Regions from separate parts of the Vibrio toranzoniae genome, predicted to be linked through region 1. Evidence: predicted binding sites of a transcription regulator. Region 1 holds the regulator's gene; the other holds the start of a gene.

Region 1 (6,055 bases):
TATGCGGCTGACTACTGTGCTTATCCTATGGCTTCAATGGAAGGTGGTGAAACTCAACTTCCAGCAACGTTTAGCCCGGGTATTGAGCTGTAATTTAGGCTAATGAGTACTAAGCTCATTCGTTAAATTGGAAATAGGGAAGTGGTGTTATCGCTTCCTTTTCCATCACGTCCGACACCTAGATTGGGCGGTAGATAATAATAGAACAAGTATGTCACAGGCTGATGGCTGCTGACTTTGGGTCTCAGCCACTCCCTTTCTAATCCAAATTACTAGCTTGCTAGAACCTCTGACAAGGAGTCACCATGACGCCCGATCTACTCTTTAAATCACTATGGGATGATTACATTCACAGGCTGTGCCCATCGGCTGAGAAAGTACACCAGTTGCTAAAAGAAGACGAAGCGCTGATTAATGATCATATTGCACTGCGTACTTTCAATGTAGCTCCGCTGGGAATTGAAACGCTGGCTAAGCCTTTCCTTGAGTTAGGTTATAAAGCGTGTGGCGATTACCTGTTTGAGAGCAAGAAGCTAGTCGCTAAGCATTACGAGCATCCAGATCCAAAGCAGCCGAAAGTGTTCATTAGTGAGTTGAAGGTAGAAGAGTGCTCAAGTGAGTTGCAACAGATCGTTGCTAAGTTGGTTGAGCAAGTTGACGCAAGTCAGCTTCAAGGTCATGAATTCTTGTTTGGTGGTCGTCTCTGGGATTTGAGCTTCGCTGATTTCCAAGTGCTAGCAAAAGAGAGTGAATACGCGTCTTGGCTAGCGGCTCATGGTTACGGTGCCAACCACTTTACGGTGAGTGTGAACCAGTTAAATAAGTTCGATGAAGTGCAGGTTGTGAATGACTATCTGAATGAGTCGGGATTCACGATCAATGCATCTGGAGGTGAGGTGAAAGGCTCTCCAGAGGTCTTATTAGAGCAATCATCAACAATGGCAGACAAAGTCCCAGTTTCATTTGTGGAAGGCAATGAGATGATTCCTGGTGGCTTCTATGAGTTTGCTAAGCGCTATGCGATGGCGAATGGTGAGCTTTATACCGGGTTTGTTGCAGCATCGGCTGACAAGATTTTTGAAAGCACCAACGGTTAAAGAAAGATTCGAGCACAGGCTTTGCCCTAGGGATGCGGGTGCGCTTCGCTTCGAGATAGTTTGCGTTTGGAAGTTGTAAGTGTTCCATTCGCATCTCGCATCTGCTCTTTAGATCTTTAGATAACAAAAAAGCCACCAAATTTTCATTTGGTGGCTTTCAAATTTTTGGCTCAGTTAATCGAGATTAACGAGTGCCGTATACCACGATAGTTTTACCGTGTGCAGAAATTAGGTTCTGCTCTTCTAGCATCTTTAAGATACGACCTACTGTCTCACGAGAACAACCAACGATCTGGCCAATTTCTTGACGAGTGATCTTGATTTGCATGCCGTCAGGGTGAGTCATTGCATCGGGTTGTTTCGCTAGGTTTAGTAGCGTTTGAGCGATACGACCGGTTACGTCAAGGAACGCTAAGTCACCAACCTTTTGGCTAGTTACTTGTAGGCGGCTTGCCATTTGCGCTGAAAGACGCATCAGGATGTCTGGGTTCACTTGGATAAGTTGGCGGAATTTCTTGAAAGAAATCTCAGCGACTTCACAAGGAGATTTTGCTCGAACCCACGCAGTACGCTCTTGGTCTTCTTCGAATAAGCCAAGCTCACCGATGAAGTCGCCTTGGTTTAGGTAAGAAAGAATCATCTCCTTACCTTCTTCGTCTTTGATAAGAACTGCCACAGAACCTTTCACAATGTAGTACAAGGTTTCTGCCTTTTCACCAGCATGAATCAAAGTACTTTTTGAAGGGTACTTATGAATATGACAGTGTGAAAGGAACCACTCTAATGTTGGATCGGTTTGGGGTTTACCTAGAACCATAATATCTTACTTCCTCTGCAGGGTATGCTTGCTGCTTTCCGTATTTTAGCTAAGCCTGGATTGACTCGTTAGGATAAGAGCACTTGTTGAGTGCTGCAAGCTATCTTGTGTTTCGTTTAAGAATAGTATCCTTTTTCAGGTACTATTTCTTGATTTTAATCGTGACCAAGCTACGATTTTTTACGCAAAATTGTGCACATGATCACGGTATGAAAAGTAATCAATAGGAATGTCGTACCGTTAACCTATTTTGCCGGTTTCGATGAGTTGCTGCAGGATTGGCCTTACAATGAGCTCCATAGCAAAACTCATTTTTCCTCCTGGCACCACAAGCGTGTTGTGGCGAGACATAAATGAGCCATCAATCATAGCCAAAAGGTAGGGGAAATCGACGTTTTTGATGCCACGTAATCGTATAACTACGAAGCTCTCGTCTAAACTAGGGATCCCTTTGGCGTTGAGTGGGTTGGATGTATCTACGGTTGGCACTCGTTGAAAATTGATATGAGTACGCGAAAATTGAGGAGTTATGTAGTTAAGATAATCATCCATTGAACGAACAATTGAGTCCATTACTGCTTCGCGTGAGTGCCCGCGATCGCGTGTGTCACGAACGAATTTTTGTATCCATTCAAGGTTTACGATTGGCACCATGCCAATTAGCAGGTCGACATGTTTAGAGACGTTGATGTCTCCGTCTACTACACCGCCGTGTAGGCCTTCGTAGAACATCACATTTGAATTTTCAGGGATCTCTTGCCATGGCGTAAAGGTACCTGGCATTTGATTGTAAGGCACGGCTTCATCGAAGGTGTGCAGATAACTCCGTACTTTACCGGTGCCTTCATTACCGTATTGATGGAAGAATTCTTCTAATGCGCCAAAATCGTTAGCCTGTGGACCAAAGTAGCTGATGTGTTTACCTTGCGCGCGTGCCTTGCGGATTTCGACATCCATTTCTGGTCGAGTAAAGCGATGGAAGCTATCCCCTTCAACCCAAGCGGCCTTCACGTCCATCATATTGAACATTTTACGGAAGGCTTCTGAGGTAGTGGTGGTGCCGGCTCCAGATGAACCCGTCACCGCAATAATTGGATGTTTAGCGGACATGACAACCCTTGTCGTTTGAGTAACATACTTGTTAGCAATCGATTTTTACTATAACACGGCTCCTTTCTAAGCGCAGCCTAGAAGCGTTTTATGACTTGGATATCAACGGTTTCATGTAGCTCAGAAAACACGATGCTGACCTCTCCCGAGGCTAATTGATGTTTCACTTGGTCAATCTTGTTCTGTAATGAAACCTCTACGTCGCCGTAGTCTGTACCTTCACGTAGTACGAACTCTTTGATGAGGTTTTCCAGTGTCTCTGGCGCGATGTCTTGCCATGGGATGATCATAAATACTTCTCTCTTTTATGTTCATAAGTATGTTCATTGGTACGTTGATGAGTGTGTCTAGTGGACATTACCACTCCCCCCTCTTTACCAAAGCTAAGCTTATTTTTATAACGTCCGGGCATTATGCCGAATCTTGGAGACTTTCATAGTAGGCGGGTAATGCTTCTTCTAACCAAAATCTAGGTTTGAGCGTACTGCCGGTAATAAAGCCCACATGGCCACCTTTTTGAAACAGTCGATAATCGATGTTGTCGGGGAGGACGAATTTTGGAATAACATCATCGGTCATGAATGGATCATCTTTGGCGTGAATGATCTGTGTCGGTAGTTTTATCTGATTGAGCTTAGGAAGAGCGGAGCACTGTGCGTAATAGTCTTGCGCGTTTTTGAACCCGTGTAGCGGCGCAGTAATCCGTTCATCAAACTCGTATAGCTTATTAATTTTCTTGATCGCTTCAGCGGTGATCCCGAGTTTATCTTGTAGCAGATTACCCTTTTTCAACGCATTGGATTTGAGTGAATTGAGCAGGTACTTCTTATAGATCTTGGAGAAACCTCGTTCAATGCGGCTTGAACAACAGGCAAGATCAAAAGGTGCAGAGACTATTGTTGCCGCCGACAGTAATGGGTCATCTGCGTATTCAACCAAATAGTTCGCTAACATGTTTCCGCCTAAGGAAATCCCAACCGCAACCTTTGGGTTATTTGGAAACTGTCTATCAAGGTGTTTAAGGAAGAAGCGAGCGTCTTCGACTTCACCTGAGTGATATGCGCGAGCCAAGCGATTCGGTTTTCCGCTGCAGCCTCTAAAATGCATCATCACTGAAAGCCAACCCTCTTTAGCAAACGCATTCATTAGGCCGTTGGCATAAGGACTCTCAAAGCTACCCTCTAAACCATGGAACAGAACGAATATAGGTTTGTTACTTCGATGATTACTACCTGGATTGTCACCACTTGGTGATTCGCTCCAAGCAAGGTCGAGAAAGTCACCATCGGGTGTTTCTAATGTTTGCCATTGAGGATGAAACAACGCCTGCTTTCTAATAAACCGTGGTATTAAGGTTTGTAAGTGGGGATTAGATAAACCAGCGGCAGCGGTAAATATTGTCATAAAAACAGTCCATGCTTATTTTATGGGCTTTGATAAAGGATTGAGCTTGTTGTGAAACGCCCACGTTTTGATTTGATCTTGGGTGATTCTCGGTATAAGCGCAAGGGGTTAACTTATAGGAAACATAAAAACACGTTGATCGTAACTGGCTGAATATCATCAAGGTTGGTTGTATTATCGATTGCCTTTGGTGTGCATTCGTCTGTACGTGAACATGGAAATGATAGTGCGCAATTAAGCTCGGTTTTTGATTCAAAAGGGAGAGGTGACGTGTTAGGGCTGTGGTGCTGGTTCAGAAAAAGCGGCATAGAGGTTTTCTGCCCCTAATAAACGACAGTATTTAAAGGTGAGTGACGATTGTTGGTTGGCAAAAAGTTTAAGGGAGTTAATGCAGTCAACGAGGTCGGACTGCTGCTGTTTCTCTAGCTGTAGCTCAAATTGGAGAGCTTCGCGGTAGAGAGAGTCGACAACCTGAGGTTTGAGGTGTTTACGTAGCTCACGATAGTTGTGAAGAAGAGTTTCAGAGCGGCTTAAACACTGTTGTACTTTATGCCACTCTTCTTCGGCAAAAGAGAGTTGCTGCTCATCAAGCCATTTGAGAAGCAGCAGAAGATTGACGTTGCCGTGGAACTGGTTTTGCAAAGCTAAGCACGCATCCTTTACACCGCGCACACTGTAATACTGAAGGCTAAATTGCCATAGTCGTTCCAGTGTTAGTGATATCGGGGCGTGCTCTGGGCTCATAAGCTATCCATTTCCTGTTCCATTTGCTCAAGTTCTTCTTGAGTGGACATCCAATCCATTTCAACTTCTTCTAGCTGTGATTTACTGCTCGCTTGCAGTGCGAGTACTTTATTCAGTTTAGCCTTATTTTCAGCTTCATAAAGTGAAGTGTCAGATAATTGCTGTTCAGCTTCTTCAAGAGACTGAGTTAACTTATCCATCTGCTTTTCAAATTGAGTCAGATTTTTACGCAGTGGTGCGGTCAGTTTTCTGAACTCTGCTTCTTTACGTTTCTGATCTTTTTTTGCCGCTGCGCTGTTCGCGCTGTCTTTAGCCGGAGCTAACGCTTGCGCTTCTTTACGTTCAATTTTTTGCTGTTCAGTCAGCCATTTATAGTAATCGTCAAGATCACCGTCAAAGGGCGCAACCTGACGGTCATGTACTAGGTACAAGTCATCGGTGGTTGCACGCAGTAAGTAACGGTCGTGCGATACGATAACCATCGCGCCTTCAAACGTTTGTAGCGCGAAGGTCAGCGCTTGACGCATATCGAGGTCAAGGTGGTTGGTTGGTTCATCGAGTAACAAGAGATTTGGCTTTTGCCATACCAGTAGCGCCAATACCAATCGTGCTTTTTCACCACCAGAAAACGGAGCCACTTTATCGAGCGCTTTTTCACCTTGGAAGCCAAAGCTGCCTAGGTAATCTCGCAATTGTTGCTCGGTGTGCTTAGGCGCAATCTGCATCATGTGTTGCAGTGGCGTCTCTTCTGGGTGCAGCGTTTCCAATTGATGTTGAGCGAAGTAACCCAACTTAACGCCTTGCGAATAGTTCAGCTCACCACCTTGCTGTTTTAGTTCGCCTGAAAGCAGTTTGATCAGTGTCGATTTACCCGCACCATTTC
Region 2 (6,055 bases), on a different replicon from region 1:
ACATACGACTTTCAATATAAGACAGAGAGTCTTTCCATGAGTCGTCACGCTTAGCGATAAGTTGATAAACGCCTGGTTTACCAGTTTTTTTACATTCCAGTAATGCATCTGTCATACCGCCATACGCAGATACAACAAAGATTCGGTTATATGGATTTTTAGGGCGGAGAATAATATTGTCTAGCACAGCATCAAATGCTGTCATTGATGTACCGCCGATTTTTTCTACGGTAAATGTCATAAAAGACCTTAATAATTAAGAAATTTGAAGGCTAAGTAAATAAAGAATAGGGGGGATGTTCCCCCCTCCCAAAAACGTTAGTCAACCAGTGGATAGACACCGTTTTCGTCGTGAACTTCAGCCCCAGTAATTGGCGGGTTAAACACGCAAGCCATGACCATCTCTTTGTTTTTATATGCGCGTAAATAGTGCTCGTCATGCTTATCAAGGATATAAAGCGTTCCAGGTTTAATTGGATAGGTTTTACCACCAACCACTTCGATCTCCCCTTCTCCACTCATACAAAAAACTGATTCTAAATGATTTTGGTAATGGATATGTGTTTCTGTCGATTCGTAGATTGTCGTGATATGGAATGAAAAACCCATATTGTCCTCTTTCAACAGCATACGAGTACTTTCCCAGTTATCTGAGACGATACGTCTTTCGCTATTACGACATTCATCAAGTGTTCTAACAATCATTTTATTATCCTTATTACGATGCTTTCTTGAAATACTTAGTTGCTATAACTTCAACTGAGTTTTCGAAAATAGTTAGGCCTTGTATTAGCTCCGACTCCGATATAGTTAGCGGGCAAAAGAACTTCAATATTTCATCGTTTGGACCTGCTGTCTCAATGACCATGCCGTTGTTAAAACATGTTTTAGCAATATCGTCAGCAGTGTTTCCATCTTTACATTCAATACCAATCATCATTCCGCGCCCTTTACGTTGAACAAACAACTCAGGGTAGCGTTTGATATTACGTTGGATAACTTCGTCAACCAAGCCTGAACAGTGTTGGACATGAGTTTCAAAATCATCATTTGCCCAATAGATTTCCAGCGCTTTAGCCGCAGTGATAAAGGCATGATTATTACCTCGAAAGGTACCGTTATGCTCTCCCGGCTCCCACTTATCTAATTCTGGTTTTAATAAAACGATGGCCATCGGTAAGCCATAACCACTAATAGATTTAGACAGTGTTACAATATCAGGCTTAATACCTGAAGGCTCAAAGCTGAAAAAGGTACCCGTTCGCCCACAGCCAGCTTGAATGTCATCCACAATTAACAATATATCGTGGGCCTTACAAATTTTACTTAATCGTTGTAACCATTCATTTGAAGCGACATTAAGCCCGCCTTCACCTTGAACCGTTTCCAATAAAACGGCTGCGGGTTTATCCATACCGGCTGAATTATCGGTTAACATCGTTTCGAACAATTTTAATCCATCAATGTCAGCGTAACCTTCAAACGGCAAACGCGTAACGTTGTTGAGATCCGAACCTGCACCTTGCCTGTGATGTTGATTACCAGTCGCAGCCAGTGCACCAGCAGTACAGCCATGAAAGCCATTAGTAAACGCAACAATGCTGCTTCGGCCTTTCACTTTTTTAGCTAACTTGATTGCAGCTTCCACTGCATTTGTTCCTGTAGGGCCGGTAAATTGAACTTTGTAATCTAAGGCTCTTGGTTCCAAAATGAAGCGACTCAGTGCTTCTAGGAACTCAGCTTTGGCTTCTGAATGCATATCTAAGCCATGTGTAATTCCATCCATTTCAATGTACTCAAGCAGTGCTTGCTTAAGGATTGGGTTGTTGTGACCGTAATTTAGAGATCCTGCTCCAGCAAGAAAATCGAGGTAACGATCACCTTGTTTTGTTTCAAGCCAGCAACCTTTTGATTTGCTAAAGGTGACTGGAAAACTATTCGAGTATGAACGTACGTTAGATTCCTGCTTTTTAAAAATATCCATGATAAGGCCGTTATTTAATTCCTATTAGTTTGTGATTATTTAAGGGAATTCGATATAAATATTCAGTATCGTGCTGACCGTTGAAGTGAACATTCTCATCTAAGAATGTTGTCACCTCTCCGGAACTACCATTTTTAGCGTCAAGCTTTTTGAATAGTGCCCAAGATGCTTGGTTTGATTTGGTAATGGTGGTTTCAATAGCGTCGATACCCTCCAACGATTCTCGCTTAAGTAAAGCATCTATCATCTTGTAAGCTAATGCATTACCTCTAAACCGAGGGTCAACGGCTACTTGCCAAATAAATAGTACATTAGGCTCACTCGGCTTCTGGTAACTAGAAATAAAACCGGCAAGGTCCCCTTTGTGCTCAACCAAGATACAAGTTTTACTAAAGTGAGTAGACTGCAAAAAATTGCAATATGAAGAATTAACATCTAATGGTGGGCATTCTGAAATTAAGCGGTAGATATCGTTGCCATCAGAAACTTCGGGCTCACGAAAAATCCATTTCTCATTGCTTTTTTCTACAATCTCCGAATATAGCCCCCAAGGCGCTGATGTAATCATATCTAGTTTTTTCCTTCGAACTCTAATTAAATTCCTTTCCATTATGAGCATTTTCACAGCATAAAGATCAACAAATTAACGCTACAAAGCTAAATTATGTGATATATATCACATAATTTAGCGTATTGCATGAATCAAACAATACTTTGAGTTCTAATGTATTTATTGAGATGAAGTTATCGAGACGTATTTTTCAAGGAACAGACACAAAAAAGTAGTTAGACAGAGATTGAGGATAGGAGCTTTTTGAGCATGGCGTTAAGTAACCGAGTACCCCACGTTTGATAGGTAGTAAGCCATTTACTGAGTCAGACCTATAACCTAATTGATAAGTAATCTCTAGCTAAAGAGATAGCAGTCAGCATCCAATAAGTCGCTAACTGAAAGCACTCCAAACAGTGGTATCTATAAGTCACTATTGGAAATGTTAGCCAAAAAAAAACCTAGCGACGAATCGTTAGGTTTCTAGTATAAAAGCAGTAATAACGAGCTGAAAAAGAAACGGATTCAGATACACCCGTTTAACTTTTACTTACTTTAGAGGATCATTGTCAGGTAATGCTTTGTGTATCCATAACGCTAAGCGCTTTTTAATGTTTGCTCCATCAAGCTTACTTTCGGGTAACGGCGTTATCTGGTTCACTTCAACAAGAAACAAATACACCGCTTTAACCTTTATTGGTTGAGATGAATGTGGCAAATCAAAGCCCTGCAATTTTGCCATCTTAAAACCGACCTCGACTGCTTTTTTCACCAGCTTATCTTCATTAATGATCTTCGCGGTTTTCGACATATTATCTCCATCACCTTTACCGAGCGAACAATAAGTATATCAAACAGATATCGTTCACAAGATTACCGTGCTCCCAAATCGAACACTCTTCCTGATAAATACCATAAACGAATCACCGTTTGGGAAAAGGTTCTAGTTTGAATTTCATGTACAACGTTTAATGGTCAAAAAATCCACCTTTTTACAAAAGACCAATAAATGAGACTTTCAGCCAAGAAACTAAAAATCGAACAAAATTTGACTTATCATTATAAAGAATACAGCATATTATTATCATTCAGACAATAAGCGCTCCCTCTAAAATCAATAACCCTCTGTTATTTAATCAGTTTTATACTAAAACGACTTAGATCATACTTACCGTTTCCTGTAACGAAAATTACTTACAAAACACTCAATAATAAAATAGAATAAACCCACTAATTTTATACTGGTGTTAAAAATGCGTTACCTGTGGGCTTCATTCTGTCATAAAAATCCAATTCTCGGACGAATCGTTCATATCCTTGTTATGTTGGTAGCGTTAGCTTCTATCGTTGTTCCACTGCTCTCGACAGATGCGACAACAATCCTTGTGGCACTGGGTACAGCCCTTGTGTGTATTGTTCTATTCGTTTTCTTTGCGCTCAGTGACAAAATGCGTTCAGGCATGCACTAAACTCCACTTTTCATAACTTACCGTCTCTTTTCGAGCATCGATATTAAACTGACCGTTTCCAGAGAAACAAAAGCGCCCAAAGTTATTCGCTTTCGGGCGCTTTTAGTTTCGGAGCGCATTACTCGCTCAACTTCACCGAACCTATCAATCTGGCATGACAACAATACCCATGCTTTCAAGCAGTTGCTCTTGCTGCCAAGCGACGATTTTAATCCCCGATGTGTCTACCTTGCGAGGATCTAACCCTTCTAATTCAGCATGGCATAAGTTGGCACCTTGCATACTGAATTGCCCCCATACGTCTTCCGAGAACACACCGCGACTGAGATCCGACTCTTTCAGTGACGCGCCGCCAAGGTAAGTACCAATCCAACGGTTTTCAAACAGCTCGCACTTCTCTAAACAAGCTTGTTCAAAATTGGCGTATGACAGGTTACAGCCCGTAATATACGCTGAGCAAAAATACATTCTATTACTTACCTGATTGGCAAAGTTAGCACGAGTAAAGTTCGCCCCTTTCAAGTCACAATCACGTAGCTCAATACCATAACAATTCGCGTTACTAAAATTCGCCATTGCCAACTGGCAATTTTGGAAGCTTGCATCTCGTAAGTCGGCAATATCAAAGCGGCATCCCTCAATATCGCCTTGCTCAATAAACTTACAGTTAATAAAGGTTGCGTCACGTAAGTTCGAACGTCTGAAATCACAACAAATAAACGTACAGGCTGTAAATGTCATTTCAGACAGGTCTTGCTGAACAAAACTGTGGTGATGATAAGTGCTGTTATTGGTGTCCATTTAGCCCCCTAAAGAAATTAAGCTAAGACTACCATTGCGATCTTAAGAAAACACCAAATTAAAAACCAACAAAAACAGCAACTTAAAACACCCTAATTTAGCCATTTTAAGACACCAAACAAGCCCTTTAAGGTTGTTATTTTCGATTTATAGGATGTGCTTATCTTGAAAAAAGTTTTGTCGCTTAGAAGGAGCATATAAGATGAGACACAACGAGAAGATAATCATCATATGTCAGTATGAACTTGATGCAATACCCTATACAGATACACTCGCTGATAATCGGTCTTTCTCAGGCCCAATTTGTATCGACAGGCCACAACTAAAAGGTGATTTGTACCAGTAAAATCTGAGGAGTAAGGAGGCCAAGATCAAAAATGGCCGCTAAAAGCGACCATTTGAAATCTATTAAAATTAATTCAAACCCTAGCTCTTAGCTACGTTTGCAATTCCTTCAAGCTGAAGAACGGGAGCGGCGTCGATGTCTTCTGCGTTCATCATTGCTGATACTCGCTGCATTGAAGAAAGCAGTAAGCTTTGCTCCCACGGTTCTAAATTTTGGAACTTCTTAACAAAGTTATCTTGCAGTGGTGGGGGCGCGTTATTAAGCAACTCTTGCCCTTTTTCAGTCAAGTTCGCGTGAACTTTGCGGCGGTCAGACGAACTGCGCACTCGTTGTACATAACCATTTAACTCTAGACGGTCGATGATCGTCGTCGTCGTTGCTTGGCTTACATTGGTCTGATTAGACAATTCTTTGATTGTCACATTACCCATTTCTTGGATTGCTCTCATTAAGATTAATTGAGGGCCAGTCATACCATATTCTTTACTCAGCTTCTTCGAGTGTAAATCGATAGCGCGAATAATTTGTCGAATAGCGACCAGGATTTCGTCATGTTTGTCCAAGATGCAGACCTTTGTACTAATATATTGTGAGTGGCTTTACAGCGTCGAAGTGATTAGATGTCCTAAGTGATTAAGTCAGGCACGTTCGAATTACACTGTAAATTGATAAATTAATTCATTGATTTTTTCCGCATTGTACTTATGTTCATAGTATTCTCAATCTTTTCTATGCTTCTGAATTTGCGCAGACCAACATTTTTGTTTAACGAGTGCCGATATTTGGCCTTAAAGAGACGAACAGGGTAAGAAAAGGCGAGAAGTTGTTGGTAAATAAAAAGACGATTTAGTCAAATAGGTAGTGAGATCTCGCGATCTCGCGACCTCACTACCTATTTTATCCGT

What was found. Region 1 encodes CRP, which controls carbon source genes, mostly activating them, when cyclic AMP is high. Its sites were predicted from a motif close to TGTGANNNNNNTCACA; they were not measured.
Region 2: the regulator CRP is predicted to act here: its motif matches at 2,650-2,665, upstream of ectA (diaminobutyrate acetyltransferase).

The regions. Positions count from the first base shown of each region.
Region 1 covers NZ_AP025514.1:2,847,371-2,853,425, reverse strand. The annotation lists gene astD (succinylglutamate-semialdehyde dehydrogenase) at 1-93, shown strand, start outside; gene OCU50_RS13010 (DUF1338 domain-containing protein) at 306-1,097, shown strand; gene crp (cAMP-activated global transcriptional regulator CRP) at 1,282-1,914, opposite strand; gene OCU50_RS13000 (phosphoribulokinase) at 2,155-3,024, opposite strand; gene OCU50_RS12995 (YheU family protein) at 3,102-3,314, opposite strand; gene OCU50_RS12990 (hydrolase) at 3,436-4,428, opposite strand; gene OCU50_RS12985 (TIGR02444 family protein) at 4,702-5,172, opposite strand; gene OCU50_RS12980 (ABC transporter ATP-binding protein) at 5,169-6,055, opposite strand, start outside.
Region 2 covers NZ_AP025515.1:958,335-964,389, reverse strand. The annotation lists gene OCU50_RS18680 (aspartate kinase) at 1-241, opposite strand, end outside; gene OCU50_RS18675 (ectoine synthase) at 319-705, opposite strand; gene ectB (diaminobutyrate--2-oxoglutarate transaminase) at 719-1,984, opposite strand; gene ectA (diaminobutyrate acetyltransferase) at 1,995-2,552, opposite strand; gene OCU50_RS18660 (DUF5062 family protein) at 3,085-3,345, opposite strand; gene OCU50_RS18655 (hypothetical protein) at 3,788-4,003, shown strand; gene OCU50_RS18650 (Qnr family pentapeptide repeat protein) at 4,148-4,804, opposite strand; gene OCU50_RS18645 (MarR family winged helix-turn-helix transcriptional regulator) at 5,231-5,713, opposite strand.